2 regions of the Ruegeria sp. HKCCD6428 genome follow, and region 1 is predicted to be linked to the other one. Evidence: riboswitches for the same ligand, from Rfam matches in the RefSeq annotation. Region 1 holds a riboswitch; the other holds the start of a gene.
The links. Region 1 has a riboswitch for cobalamin ahead of GS620_RS17595 (hypothetical protein). Riboswitches for the same ligand answer to the same signal wherever they lie in the genome.

Region 1 (7,633 bases):
AGCTCCGGTCGGTGAAAAACACGGTTGCGCCCGGCACGTCGCGTTCGTTGAACCCGATGGCCGTTGCATCATAGCTTTTGCCGTCCAGATCAAAGCGGATCGGATAACTCTCACCCTGTTTAATGTCGCCCCATGCCTTGTTGTACACGGCGAAATACCCACGATTGCCCAACGCATCATAGCCCAGCCGCACCACCGAGAGATCCTGATACACCGTCTGGATCAGGCACCCGTTGCCAAGCGCTGGGTCCATCATGATGTTCCAACCTTCGACAAAGCCCTTGTCCACAAGGTCCTGCGACAGGGCGGCGGTTGCAGTGAACGTGGCGAAGGCGAGGGCGAGAAGGCGGGCCATAACGTATTCCAATCAAAGGGATCAAGTCCGAGGCATTCTACTACGCGCGCACGGAAGGCAAAGCCCCTTTTGCTTTGTAGCGAGTATTTTGTCTCCGGGTCATGACCCGTGCGGCGGGGTGAACCCTGCTATGAAGGCTTGGGAAGCAACTTGAAAACGAATCGCTGTCCAATAGTTTTACGTCTTAGCAGATTAAGGAGCCTTCTATGTCTCAGTTTCCAAGGACTTTTTCACATATCGGGTTGTCTGTTCCCAACGTGGACGAAGCCGTGAAGTTCTATTCCGAGGTCTTGGGTTTTTACGTCATCATGCCGCCCACCGACGTGGTCGAGGATGACTCGGATATTGGCGTTATGTGCACGGATGTTTTTGGCCCGGACTGGAGGAAACTGCGTATCGCGCATCTCGCGACAGCGGACAGGATTGGAATTGAACTCTTCGAGTTTGACGGGAATTACGAGCCTGAAAACAACATCGATTTCCGCAGAAATGGCACGTTTCACTTTTGCATTCAGGACCCTGACGTCGAAGGTCTGGTCGAAAAGATTGTGCAGGCTGGTGGAAAACAGAGGATGCCGATACGGCACTACTATCCCGGAGAAAAGCCTTACCGAATGGTCTATGTTGAAGACCCCTTTGGTATCGTATTCGAAATCTACAGCCACTCGTATGAGCTGACCTACTCGTCTGGTGCATATACCTGAAGCCCTTGGGCCCGCGTTGATACGTGCTGGGGCGATGGCGCAGTTATCGCCCCGATCCTCTGAGGTTAGCTAGATCTCCTTCCGCGCCCGCAGCGCGGCCGTGATCGTCCCGTCGTCCAGATAATCCAGTTCTCCGCCAATCGGCACACCTTGCGCCAGCGAAGTCAGGCGCACCTGCCCCTCCAACTGATCGGCGATGTAATGGGCGGTGGTCTGGCCATCTACGGTGGCGTTCAGCGCCAGGATGACTTCGGAAATCCCTTCGGCCACAACCCGGTCCTTGAGGCGGGGAATGCGCAACTCGTCGGGGCCGATCCCGTCCAGCGCCGACAGCGTGCCGCCCAGAACGTGATAACGGCCCTTGAAGACTCCGGCACGCTCCATCGCCCAGAGGTCGGCGACGTCTTCGACCACACACAGCTCTCCTGTCGCGCGGGCCTCATCGTTGCAGATGTCACAGATATCGGTGGTGCCCACGTTGCCGCAATTCAGGCATTCCCGGGCCGTGATCGCGACCTGCTGCATGGCATCAGACAGGGGCGTCAGCAGCAAGGCACGTTTGCGGATCAGGTGCAGCACAGCGCGGCGGGCCGAGCGCGGGCCCAGGCCCGGCAGTTTGGCCATCAGGTCGATCAGGTTGTCGATGTCGCTGTTCGAACTCATGGCCAATCCTGCTTTGCGCCGGAGGGATCCTCCGGCGGGAGTATTTCAGAAAAGATGAAGCTCAGAACGGCAGCTTGATGTCTGCGGGCAAGCCCATGCTTTCGGTCAGCTTGGCCATTTCTTCCTGCGAACGTTCAGCGGCTTTGGTCTGCGCATCCTTGATGGCGGCTAGGATCAGGTCTTCGACCACTTCCTTGTCATCACCGTTGAAGATGGAGGGGTCGATATCCAGACCTTTGAGTTCACCCTTGGCTGTCGCCGTTGCCTTGACCAGCCCTGCACCGGATTCGCCGACAACCATCATGTTGTTCAGCTCTTCCTGCATTTCGGTCATCTTGGTTTGCAGGTCCTGCGCGGATTTCATCATCTTGGCCATGTCGCCCAGACCGCCAAGCCCGCCGAGTCCTTTCAGCATAGTATTCTCCTGTGTCTCCGTTTGCGCTCTAGATACGGGCAGCAGCCACATGGCACAAGGGTTCTCCCGCCGGTCGGAGGCTCTATCGTTCCGGCCGGTATGTTGATCGGCGCAGGCGTCAGCAGGATCGTGCCGCCCATCTGCGACGCCATATTCGCCTGCAGGTCCGAAAAGCGCAGATCGTCCTTGGCGCGCATATGGCCTGCTGCCGAGACTGATCACACAGGGCAAAGAAAATCTGGGCGTGGTTCGAATGGCTACGCGGCATCCGGATCAGAATTGTCACGGGCCGCCTACCGCTGGCCGGTGTCGCAACAAACGATCTGAGACATGCGGGCGGATGTGTTCGATCGAAACCTCGATCTGTTTCGTTTGAAACAGGGGGTGACGGGCGGTGAGGTCAGTCTTCCTCGAACGGGTCCCACTCGTCTTCAACCTCGGGAAGCGCTTCGGTCTCGACCTTGGCGGCGCGTTGCTCCGGCGTTTCGATCCTGGTGATTTTCGCCTTTGGGAATTGCGCCAGTACCGCCTGCACCAACGGGTGTTTTTCGGCCTCGGATTTCAGAGCCAGCTCGGCCTCGTCCCGTATTTCTGCAATTGTGGGGGCTTCACCGTCCGAGACGATCGAGACAGCCCACCGATTTCCTGTCCAGCGTTGCAGGGCAGAGCCCAACCGTGGCGCCAGATCGGCCGGTGCCTGGGCGGCGGGCGTAAATTCGATTCGCCCGGGTTGATAGGAGACGAGGCGCACGCCGTTTTCCACCTCGACCAGCAACTTCACGTCGCGATTTGTCCGGATCAATTCCACCACGTGATCGAAGGTCGGGTACCGGGCAAGAGCCGTCTGGGAATCCTGCGCCAGGGCTGCAACCGGTGCGCCACCGGCACCGCGAGGGGACGGCGCATAGGTAGGTGGATGGGCCGCGCCAGCCGGCGCCGGACCGGCGCCCTGTCGGGGTATCGAAACGCCGCCATTGGGCCCGCCCGGCGGCGGTGGCGGGGCATCTTGCAACCGTTTGATCAGCTCTTCGGGGCTTGGCAAATCCGCCACATGGGTCAGGCGAATAACGGCCATTTCGGCGGCCATCATGGCGTTGGGGGCTGCCGAGACTTCCTCGAGCGCCTTCAGCAGCATTTGCCACATCCGGGTCAGAACCCGCATCGGCAGAGCCTCGGCCATGTGTTGGCCCCGGGTCCGTTCGTCCGGAGAAACCGTCGGGTCCTGGGCCGCGTCAGGTGTGATCTTTACGACGGACACCCAGTGCGTGATCTCGGCCAGATCGCGCAGCACCGCCAGCGGGTCCGCGCCTTCGGCGTATTGGCCGCTCAACTCGGTAAGTGCTCCGGCGGCATCACCGCGCAGGATCATATCCATAAGGTCCAGAACCCGGCCACGGTCTGCCAGTCCAAGCATTGCACGGACCTGATCGGCGGTCGTCTCGCCAGCCCCGTGCGAAATCGCCTGATCCAGCAACGAGGTCGCATCCCGGGCCGATCCTTCTGCTGCTCGGGTGATCAGCGCCAGCGCGTCTTCGGCGATCTGGGCGTTTTCCGCTTCGGCGATCTTGCGAAGCAGGCCAATCATGTCTTCGGGTTCGATCCGGCGCAGGTCGAAACGCTGGCAGCGGGACAGCACGGTGACAGGGACTTTGCGGATTTCAGTGGTTGCGAAGATGAACTTCACATGCGCGGGCGGTTCTTCCAACGTCTTGAGCAGCGCGTTGAACGCGCTGGTCGAGAGCATATGAACCTCGTCGATGATATAAATCTTGTAACGCGCGCTGGCGGCGCGATAGCGAACACTGTCAATGATCTCGCGGATGTCGTTGACGCCCGTACGGCTGGCGGCGTCCATCTCCATCACGTCGACATGGCGGCCTTCCATGATGGCGACACAATGTTCACACTGACTGCAGGGTTCGGTCGTGGGGCCACCGGTTCCGTCGGGTCCGATGCAGTTCATCCCCTTGGCGATGATCCTTGCGGTCGTGGTTTTGCCGGTGCCGCGAATACCGGTCATGATGAAGGCCTGCGCGATCCGGTCGGCCGCGAACGCGTTTTTCAGGGTGCGCACCATGGCATCCTGACCCACCAGATCGGCAAAGGTTTCCGGGCGATATTTGCGGGCGAGAACCTGATAGGCGGGGCTGGAGCTGTCTGTCATGTCTTCTCGTTGGGATTCGGTGCTTGGGCACAGCGTAGTGGCCACCGTTGCCCGCGTCCACAGCGGGGCGCGATGATTTTTGATTTAGAAACGAGTCGCTTTCGCACTAAACTGCATCAGCGGATTTAATGGCTCATTTTGTAAAGAGTTCTTTGGGGAGGACAGGATTCATGTCGCAGTTGGTGATCTACGCCCTGCAAGTCGGTGGCGGAACGCTGGCGCTGACCTCGATGCCCGGACGCGGCGGAGATTACTCCAGCGATCTGGATATGATCGCAGCCTGGCAGCCGGGGCTTGTTGTTTCGATGACGACGGATGTCGAAATGCTTCAGGACGGGGCGCAGGAATTTGGCAGCGATATTCAAAGCCGCGCCAGCCGATGGGTTCACCTGCCGATCGAAGATTTCGGAGCGCCGACAAAAGCGATTGATGACGCGTGGCCGTCCGTCAGCGCCGCGGCCCGGCACGCGCTTTCCGGCGGAGGTCGCGTATTGGTACACTGCCGCGGGGGATGTGGCAGGTCAGGTATGGTTGTCCTTCGGCTTATGGTCGAATGCGGCGAACGCGCGGACACGGCGCTGCAACGATTGCGGGCGGTGCGCCCTTGCGCCGTCGAAACGGATGCGCAACTGGCCTGGGCCTCTCGGCGCGCCCAGGCACAGGTCAGTCTGGACTCAGATTGAAATCTGCATGGGCGCGCAAGCAGGTTTTCGAGGCCGGATCGTGGAAACTTCGATCATCGCGCAGGGTGGGGTCTTCACGACGCCGGATGGCATCGCACTGAACGTGTTTCCGAAGATCAGGTCGGCATAGCCGTTCAGCGGCTCAATTGCGGTTTCGGGCTGCGTTCCGCAAAAGACACGAATGCTGTCTGATCGCGCGCGGAAAATTGCATGACATCCTTCGGCGCAATGTGACAGCTCGCTGCTGCCCTCAATCTCGAAATCGTCACTTGTGGCCGAGGTCGCCTGGGCCATGGCTTCGGATATCGAGCGCGCCAGCCGCGCCAAAGCGGGACAGGTTTTGCCCGTCCGCTGACATACTGTTGCACTGAATTCATGTGTTTTTGTCTTCCAGATCATCCTGCGCCCTCCGCGCTTGGTGGACAGGATATTGGGGACAGGTGGAACAGCGTGATGCCGTCAGGACCTGCCCGGACACCCCGCCCGAGTTTCGGTTTCGTTTCCGATGGCAGGTCTCCTGACTTGCGGGTCATCGCTTTGCCGACCTTCCCAGCCTTCGGGGCCAGTGGTGTTTCGGCATCGCTTACCGCTTACAGTTGCGGGGGCAGTCGCGGATTTGGTTGTTGCCTGCATGACCAGACATTACCGCACCGTGTTCCCTTTTCATCCCGACCCCTTGTGGAGGCCGGAAACCATCACACAACCGCTAGCGTTTGAGCACGCATCGAGTCAAGCCGATCTTTTGACCGGACGCTTGGTCATGCTGGATACGGTGTCGGTTCATGCATAGTGTCGAGGGCGTTGAGGTTCGGAAACCGGATTTACCAAGCCCAAAGCCAGAGATCATGTTGGACACAGAGCAAACGGTATTGACCGAAGAGTTTTGCTTTCCGTCCGGGCAGAAAACACTGTCTGCACGGTTGTACAGCCCGCTGACCTCGCCCGAAATCGTCGTCGTGCTGAACAGTGCAACGGGTGTGCCGCGCGATTATTACCGTCATTTCGCACGATGGCTTGCTGCCGAGCAGGGTATGGCCTGCCTGACCTATGACTATCGCGATTACGGGCATTCCTTGACTGGCCGCCTGAAAGACTCGCGTGCGACCATGGCGGATTGGGCCTTGATCGACATGCCCGCGGCACGGGCGGAAATGCGCAGACGGTTTCCCGATTCGCAGCATTGGACCATCGGTCATTCGATCGGCGCGATGTTGGGGCCTGTGCAGCCGGATATCGATCTGATTGACCGGATGATCTGTGTGTGTTCGGGGCTGGTAACCCTAAGCGACCATCCATGGCCCTATCGTGGTTTGGCAGGATTGTTCTGGTATGGTCATGCGCCGCTTTTGGCCCGAGCCCTTGGCTACCTTCCCGGAAAGGCGATCGGGTTCGGCTCGGATCTGCCGGCATCGGTCTATTGGCAGTGGCGCAAATGGTGTACCGCGCCTTTGAATTATGTGCCTGAAATCGGGCATGAGTTACCTGCGGCGCAGTGGAAGGATTCTGGAACGCCCGTGGATTTGTTCACCTTCGAGGACGACCAGATGGTGCCGCCGGAAGCGGTTTGGCGGCTTGCGGATCTTTACGGCCCCGATGCCAACCGCCACCTGCTGAGCCCCGCCGATTTCGGGTTGCCCGAGGTTGGTCATATCGGAGCATTTGCCCGGCGCAATGCAGCGGTTTGGCCGCGACTGATCGCTTGATCAGACGCGGCGCAGAACGGGCCAGGCCCCGTCCAACAATCACCGGTTGCGAAGTTTCTTTTCCTTTATGACGCCACGGACCATCTTGCCGAACGCTTTGTCCCGCGCCCGGGACTGCGCGACGGTTTCAGAATTGCGCTGATCTTCGCGCCGAAGCTTGCGCCACCGGTCCAATCGAGCCGGATCAAGCGTGCCGTGGCTGATCGCCTCTTGCACGGCACATCCGGGCTCGGAGCTGTGCTGGCAATCCGAAAAACGGCAGTCCCGGCTCAACTCGACAAGGTCCGAGAAAACGTCGTCGATCCCGTCCTGAGCGTCCAGCAGGCGCAACGCGCGCATTCCGGGTGTATCGATCAACCAGCCGCCGTTGCGCATCCGGTGCAATGCGCGTGCGGTCGTCGTGTGTCGGCCCCGCGCGTCATCCTCGCGAATGTCCGAGGTGGCAAGATCCTGATCGGTCATGGTATTGGCAAGTGTCGTCTTGCCAACGCCCGACGAACCAACCACGGCTCCGGTCTGGCTTTTGGGGCACCAGGACAGAACCTTTTCAACCTCTGCCGGGTCCAGCGCGTTGATCGCCAGAACCGTCAGGAACGGGTCCAGTGATTGCACCTGTCCCGAGAAACTGTCAGGGTCCGCCGATTTGTCGGCCTTTGTCAGAACGACGACCGGGTAACACCCGGCCTGATGCGCAAGCGCCAGATATCGTTCCAGCCGGGGCAGGTTGAAATCGGCATTGCACGAACTGACGATGAACAACACATCGACATTGGCTGCGATCAGTTGCATTGCGGCGCCTGTACCGGCGGCGCGTCGGTGCAGCAGGCTGCGCCGGTCGAGCAAATGGCGCACGCGTTTGTCGTCATCGGCGAGAACCCAATCGCCAACGGCATAGCTGCCGGTCGTTTGATCGGGGGTCAGCAACGGGACTTCGCCGTCAGGGTTC
Region 2 (7,633 bases), on a different contig from region 1:
CGCGGGACGTTCAACATCGCCTCAATTATCGGGAACTTTGTAACATCCGAAGGCCGGATTTGCGTATCAACCATAGTGCGGCGCCGGGCAGCGAAATCTGTCATAGGATCTCTCGAGTCATTCCCAAAGTTACCCGGCTTTTGCCACATCCTGAAACGCCCAGCAACGGCCCTGTTGACGCAACCCCCCGCGCCTGTGCGTTTGCGGTTGCGGGCTTCGGCAAATTTCAATCTCGTCGACAAAAATTGCGCGCAATCCTCTGGACGCCCCTTGGGAAAGCTGCTAAAACCCCACGCACACCACAGCAAGTATTTGATTTTGCTTGAAAAGGCGAGTTGGCGGAGTGGTGACGCAGCGGATTGCAAATCCGTCTACACCGGTTCGATTCCGGTACTCGCCTCCAGTACCTCCAATGACTTGCGGTACTTTTTCCCTCCTCGAGGTCCAATATCCAACCAACTATTGGATTTTTCGTATTGTGATCTTGTTCTGTTCCATCCGAATGCGAGCATTCTGGACATATGCCGCCAGCTTGCGTTCAGGCAACACCCGCCGTACTTCCTGGGCATCTTCATCTTGAAATGATCAGAATTGGTGACCTGAACCATTGGTCCCAGCCATTTGGGTACAAACCTTTCTTGTAGTCAGATTGCGATCAGGGACGGCCAAGCAGGCCCTTTGCGCGGTTCACGCAGCGGCAGAATGGTGCTGCAAACAAAGCTGTCGGATTGTCTGTCGTCCATGGCTGGAATTGACCTGCCATTACCTGTGCTGCTTCGACCTGGTTGGGACGGCATCGCGCCTGCGCGAAGCGTGCAGACTGCCTTATGCAATTTGGCCTATCCTTCTTTCTGACGTGTTCGTCCAACGGGGTTCCCGAAAGCATTGCTCAAGCAACAGCTCTTGAGCAATATTATGTCTCACCATCGCCGGAAAACGAAACTTCATGACAACTCGGGAAGGATGAACTAGGACTCTAACAAAGAAAAAGTTCTGGACGTATTGTGGAACACATTGCCTTTACCTTCGAGATGGGGGTCGTTTGCACCCTGCTGGCTTTCACCGTTTTTCTTTTCGTTTCCGAGATCATAAGGATCGACCTTTCCGCCATATTGGTTCTGGTTCTCATAGGCTTGCTCAGCTACGCGCCCGGGCTGGGAAATCTGGCGGATGTCACCCTTCTGTTCGACGGCTTCGCATCCAATGCCGTCATCTCGATCATTGCGGTCATGATCGTCGGGGCCGGTCTGGACAAGACGGGGATCATGAACAAGGTGGCTGCCGTCATCCTCAAATACGGCGGCAAGTCCGAAGGCAGGGTTGTACCAATCATTTCCGGCACCGTTGGCGTCATATCCTCGTTCATGCAGAATGTCGGCGCCGCTGCTCTGTTTCTGCCGGTTGTCAGCCGAATTTCCACACGGTCGGGCATACCGCTGTCGCGCCTGCTCATGCCGATGGGATTCTGCGCCATTTTGGGCGGCACCATGACGATGGTGGGGTCGTCTCCTCTTATCCTGCTGAACGATCTGATCCTGACGGCAAATGACAGTCTGCCGGCCTCTCAGAAAATGGAGCCCTTCGGCCTGTTCTCGGTCACGCCGATCGGTGCGGTTCTGATCCTGACGGGAATTGGTTACTTTCTGCTGTTGGGACGTTGGGTTTTGCCCGAGGCTGAAGGGCCTGACAATACGGGTACCGGACAAGGGACACAGGAATACCTGCAAAGGGTCTATGGCCTCAAAGCCGATGTGTTCGAAGTCGTGGTGCCCGAGGACAGCCCTTTGGTCGGCGAGATTCTGGCCGACATCAACCACGAAAACCACCTGTACATCATTTCCACCTTCTATCGCGGCAAAACCTCGATGGTTCAGGTTTTGACAGCGGAAATTGCAGCGCCGTGTCGGCTGGCCATCGTCGGCCGCCGTTGGGAGGTCGAGAAGTTCGCCGAGAAATACGGGCTGACCGTTCTTCCGGATTTGGACATTTTCGTCGAAGAGTTCGCCCCAACCAATGCAGGCGTGGCCGAGGTGGTCATCACGCCCGACAGCAAGCTGATCGGCAAATGCCCCCGCGAGCTTTTGTTTCGCAAGACCTACGGGATGTCGCTGCTGGCCATTCACCGCGGCGAAGAGACGCTGAGCCATGTCGAGACCGAGGATCACGAATCCACTCAGATCGGACTCGAAAAGTTTCAGGCGGGCGACATGCTTGTGGCACATACCAGATGGGACAACCTGATGCGGATCAAACGAGATCCGGATTTCGTCGTCGTGACGACGGACTTTCCTCAGGACGAGCTGCGGCCGCAAAAAGTCGGCTGGGCCCTGGCATTCTTCGCCATTTCGCTGTCGTTGATCCTGTTCACGGATGTCCGGCTTTCACTCTGTCTTCTTACCGGCGCGGTGGGCATGATGCTGACCCGTGTGCTCAGCGTGGACGAGGCATACCGCGCGGTCGGATGGAACACCGTATTCCTGCTCGCCTGCCTCATACCTTTGGGACAAGCCGTGCAGAACACAGGCACGGCCGCGTGGATCGCGCAGCAGATCATGATAATTCTGGACGGCTGGCCGCTCTGGTCGCTGCAAACCGGCATCGCTGTTCTGGCGACGGCCTTTTCTTTGGTCATGTCCAATGTGGGGGCCACGGTTCTGCTGGTGCCTCTGGCGGTATCGATTGCGGTGGCGGCGGGTGGAAACCCGGCCGTCTTTGCCCTGACGGTCGCCATATCGACCTCGAACAGCTTCATCATCCCAACCCATCAGGTAAACGCGTTGATCATGGGTCCGGCCGGATACAAGGTGATGGATTTCGTCCGCTCCGGCGGAATAATGACGGCGCTGTTTCTGGTCGTCTCGCTGCTCATGATAAACGTCATCTATTAGCGCAAGAGGATCCAGGGGGTTCGGTGGTCTTTACCCATCATCTGGACAGGTTCAGTCGAAGCACCGGTTGGCCATAGTCTACGCCCCTTGCTGAGATACCGTTCGTCGCCCGGCCCACCTCAGGCTGGGTCCCGGCACACCATGCCGCCCATCGACGCCCACAGGTCGCTTTCCATGCCTCTGCATAATTGTTGCGCGCGACTCGCTTGACAAGCAGGCCAGCGGTGCCGCATGTCCCTTTCGTTGGTGTCGGTGACAGCCGATGAAAAGGGAATGCGTCAACGGTCTTGCCGCCAAACGCAGCCGCCCCCGCGACCGTGAACGGAGAGGATGCCCAATGCCACTGGCTCGAAAGCCGGGAAGGCGGGACATCCGACAGAGGCCCGCCTCTGGCATCCGCAAGCCGGGAGACCTGCCAACAACCGAAGTTGAAACCGGGCGGGGTGTTCCGGTGTCGGGTCCATGACCAATCGTGGCCCGCATGAAACCCCGTCCCCCGCGAAGAGGATTTGGGGGGATGAGAGACATGACCGAGACCGCACCAGTCGAGTTGCTGGTCTGTACCACCTGCCGTCGCGGCCTGCCTGTCGAAGATGACGCGCAACGCCCGGGCGCTTTGTTGCACAAGGCCCTGGAACAGGCAGACCTGCCCGACGGTGTCACCCTGAAAGCCGTTGAATGCCTGTCAAACTGCGATCAAGGCTGTTCGATCGTGTTGCGCGGGCCGGGCCGCTGGACCTTCGTGTATGAAAACCTGAACGAAACAGATCATGTCGACGTCATCGTCGACGGCGCGACCAAGTATCTGGCCACGGAAGATGGTTTGGTGAAATGGCGCGAACGCCCCGAACATTTTCGCAAGAACTGTGCCTCGCGCATTCCCCCCATTGGAGCCTGACATGTCGAACCTCGAAAAACTCCCCGTCACAGTGATCACCGGCTTTCTGGGCTCGGGCAAGACCACTTTGGTGCGTCACCTGATGCAGAACCCGCAGGGCAAGCGCCTTGCCGTCGTGGTCAACGAGTTCGGCGATGTAGGCGTCGATGGCGACATCCTGAAATCCTGCGCCATTCCTGATTGCCCGGCGGAAAACATCATGGAACTGGCCAATGGCTGCATCTGCTGCACCGTGGCAGATGATTTCATTCCCACCATCGAGGCCCTGATGGCGTTGGAGCCGCGCCCGGATCATATCCTGATCGAAACCAGCGGTCTGGCCCTGCCGAAACCGCTGCTCAAGGCATTCGACTGGCCTGACATCCGCTCGAAGATCACCGTCGACGGCGTGATCGCCTTGGCCGATGCCGAGGCTGTGGCCGCAGGCCGTTTCGCGCCCAATGTCGAAGCGGTGGACGCCCAGCGCATGGCCGATGACTCGATCGACCACGAAACGCCCCTGTCCGAGGTGTTCGAGGATCAGATCTCGTGCGCCGACATCATCCTGCTGACCAAGCCCGACCTCGCCGGCCCCGAAGGCGTGGCCAAAGCGCGCGAGATCATCGCCGCCGAGGCGCCGCGCCCCCTGCCCGTCGTCGAAGTGGCCGAAGGTGCCGTGGACGTGCGCGTTGTGCTGGGTCTGGAAGCCGCCGCCGAGGATGACATGGACGCCCGACCCTCGCATCACGACGGCCATCACGATCACGAGCATGACGATTTCGAAAGCATCATCGTCGAGCTGCCCGAGCAGACCGATCCGGCCCAACTGGTCGCCAATATCGAACGCCTCGCCAATGAACTGAACATCCTGCGCGTCAAAGGGTATGCCGCCGTTCAGGGCAAACCCATGCGCCTGCTGGTTCAGGCGGTCGGCGCGCGGGTACGGCACCAGTATGACCGCCCGTGGGAACCCGGTGAAGACCGTCGTTCGCGTCTGGTCGTCATCGCCGAGCATGACGATATCAAAGAGGCGGAAATCCGCGAAATCCTCGTGGGTGTGCGTGAGGCCGCCGAGTAAGACCCATGCACGTCGTCTTCCGCGAAAGCCACGGGCTCGAGGAAACCGAGACCCCAACCGATCTGGGCCAGAGCCCGGCGGAACTGGTGGTGCTGTCCTTTTCGGACAGCGATCTGGGTGCTTTCGCGGCGGGCTGGCATCGTGGTGGCGGGCCCGAGGGGCGGATGCCCTCGTTGCGGCTGGCCAACCTGACGGCGCTGAAACACCCCCTGTCGGTCGATACCTATGTCGAACAGACGTTGGAGGGCGCCAAGGGCATTCTGATCCGTCTGATCGGCGGGGTGCCCTACTGGTCCTACGGGTTGCAGCAGGTGCTGGCGCTGGCGCAGGCCAAAGGCATCGCGCTGGCGGTGCTGCCCGCCGACGGGCGCGAGGACACGCGGCTGGACAACTATTCCACCCTGCCCGTTTCCACCCTGCGGCGGCTGGCGCATCTATGCGATACCGGCGGCGAGGTCGCGGCACAGGCGGCGCTGGCGCAGATGGCTTTGGCGGCGGGGCTTTATGCCGGGCCGGTGATGGGCGCCAAGACCTTGCCCGAATGTGGCGCGTGGTGTCCGGATCGCGGCGTAATCCCGGTGGAAACCGCGTTCGAAGGTAACGCCAAACGCATCCTCGTCACCTTCTACCGCGCTTACCTGACCTCGGCGGACACCGCCCCGATCGCGGCCCTGATCCGCAGCCTGCGCGCCCGTGGGTTCGAGGCGGTGGGCCTGTTTGCCCCGTCGCTCAAGGCGCCTGTGGCCGCCGACTGGTTGCGGGAACATGTTGTTGCGCTGAACCCATCGGCCATTGTCAACGCCACTTCGTTTTCGGGAAAAGGCGCGTCGGGAACGTCGCCTCTGGACGCGGTAGGCGTGCCGGTGTTTCAGGTCGCTCTCGCCACCTCCCGCCGCAAAGCCTGGGCCGAGGCGGAACGCGGTTTGTCCCCGGCCGATCTTGCCATGCATGTGGTACTGCCCGAGGTGGATGGACGGATCTCGGCGGGAATCGCGTCTTTCAAGGAACCCGGCAAACGCGATCCGCATCTGGAATACGCGCGCTTTGCACATCGGCCCGAACCGGACCGGATCGAAGCGATCATCGACCGTGTATCGGGCTGGCTTGCATTGAACGACAAACCCAAGGCAGATCAGATTCCTTCGTTGGTCCTGTCCACCTATCCCGGCAAAGACTGGCAGATGGCCCATGCGGTTGGCCTCGACGCGCTGGCCTCGGCCGAGGCGATGCTGTCCGATCTTGACGAAGAAGGCTATGACATCGCGACAGGCGAGCTGATTGCCGACACTCTTCTGGACGCACGGATTTCGTGGTCGCTCGGGGATTATCAGGATGCGCTTGCGGAATTGCCCGAGACCCTGCGCGCCGGTCTGCACGCCGTTTGGGGCGCGCCCGAAGATGATCCGGCCTGTGCCGATGGGGCCTTCCATTTCACCGCGCTTCGGCGCGGCAAGGCGCTGGTCGCGCTGCAACCCGAACGCGGCACGCCCGAGTTGCGGGATGACGACTATCATGACCTCTCGCGCACCCCGCGCCACGGTTATGTCGCCTTCTATCTGTGGCTGCGCAAAGGCTTGGGTGCCGATGCGCTGATCCATATCGGCGCGCATGGAACGCTGGAATGGTTGCCCGGAAAATCGGTCGCCTTGTCAGCCGATTGCTGGCCCGAGGCGCTGATCGGCGATCTGCCAGTGATCTACCCGTTTATTGTGAACGACCCGGGCGAGGCCGCGCAAGCCAAGCGCCGGATCGGAGCCGTCACGCTGGGCCACATCCCGCCCCCGATGAAGGACAGCGGCACGCCGGATCGGATGGTGCGGCTTGAATCGCTGCTGGATGAGTTTTCCAACGCCGACGGGCTTGACCCCAAACGCCGCGACCGCTTGCAGGAAGATATCCGTGATGAAGCGCAGGCGATAGGGCTGGAAAGCGATCTTGGCCTCGATCAGGCAACCTGCACCGCCGAGGCCATCACCCGCATCGATCGCTTTGTCTGTGACATCAAGGAAAGTCAGTTTGGCGACGGGCTGCACATCTTCGGGCGCGTGCCCGAGGTGACGGGCAGTTTCGATCCGGCCCCTTCGGCCCACGCCGAACGCGACGCGCTGATCAAAGCGCTCGAAGGCAAGCGGATTGATGCCGGGCCTTCGGGGTCCCCCTATCGTGGCCGGTCAGATGTTCTGCCCACCGGGCGGAACCTTTACACCACCGATCCGCGGTCGGTTCCGACCCGTGCGGCCTATGCTCAGGGTGTGAAACTGGCCGAAGAACTGGTGCGACGCCATCTTCAGGAAGAAGGCGATTACCCGAAGGGGCTGATCGTCGATCTGTGGGGGTCAGCCACCATGCGCACGGCGGGCGAGGAATTCGCCATGGCCCTGCACCTGCTGGGCGTCAAACCCGTGTGGGACAAAGGGTCCGAGAGGGTTTCCGGCATCGAGGTTCTGCCGATTACCGACCTGAGCCGCCCGCGCCTGGACGTTACCCTGCGGGTTTCGGGCCTGTTCCGGGATGTTTTCCCGACGCTGTCCGCTTTGTTTGGCCAAGCGGTGCGCGCATTGTCCGCGCGTGATGAGGCAACGGATTGGAACCCCTATGCCGGGCAGGAGCCGGCAGCGCGGGTCTATGGACCTGCGCCCGGAAGCTATGGCGTGAATATGACCGAACTTTCCGAGGTGTATACCGACGAGGCCCGTGCGGAGGCCGGTGAAGCGTGGCTTGAGGCCAGCTCTTTTGCATTGGAAGGCGAACACATCTCGCAGGACAAGGACGGCATCACCCAACGCGTTG

Region 2: linked by a shared signal. The riboswitch ahead of GS620_RS00320 (DUF1636 domain-containing protein) and the one ahead of GS620_RS17595 (hypothetical protein) in region 1 are both predicted to bind cobalamin.

Annotation. Positions count from the first base shown of each region.
Region 1 is NZ_WVQX01000009.1:46,336-53,968, reverse strand. It holds gene GS620_RS17625 (hypothetical protein) at 1-355, opposite strand, end outside; gene GS620_RS17620 (lactoylglutathione lyase family protein) at 562-1,059, shown strand; gene recR (recombination mediator RecR) at 1,129-1,722, opposite strand; gene GS620_RS17610 (YbaB/EbfC family nucleoid-associated protein) at 1,784-2,137, opposite strand; gene GS620_RS17605 (DNA polymerase III subunit gamma/tau) at 2,538-4,301, opposite strand; gene GS620_RS17600 (dual specificity protein phosphatase family protein) at 4,472-4,984, shown strand; gene GS620_RS17595 (hypothetical protein) at 4,976-5,383, opposite strand; cobalamin riboswitch at 5,474-5,696, opposite strand; gene GS620_RS17590 (hypothetical protein) at 5,767-6,687, shown strand; gene rsgA (ribosome small subunit-dependent GTPase A) at 6,727-7,633, opposite strand, start outside.
Region 2 is NZ_WVQX01000001.1:63,611-71,243, reverse strand. It holds gene GS620_RS00335 (protein-L-isoaspartate O-methyltransferase) at 1-104, opposite strand, end outside; tRNA gene GS620_RS00330 (tRNA-Cys) at 330-403, shown strand; gene GS620_RS00325 (SLC13 family permease) at 1,032-2,888, shown strand; cobalamin riboswitch at 3,116-3,323, shown strand; gene GS620_RS00320 (DUF1636 domain-containing protein) at 3,415-3,786, shown strand; gene cobW (cobalamin biosynthesis protein CobW) at 3,788-4,843, shown strand; gene cobN (cobaltochelatase subunit CobN) at 4,849-7,633, shown strand, end outside.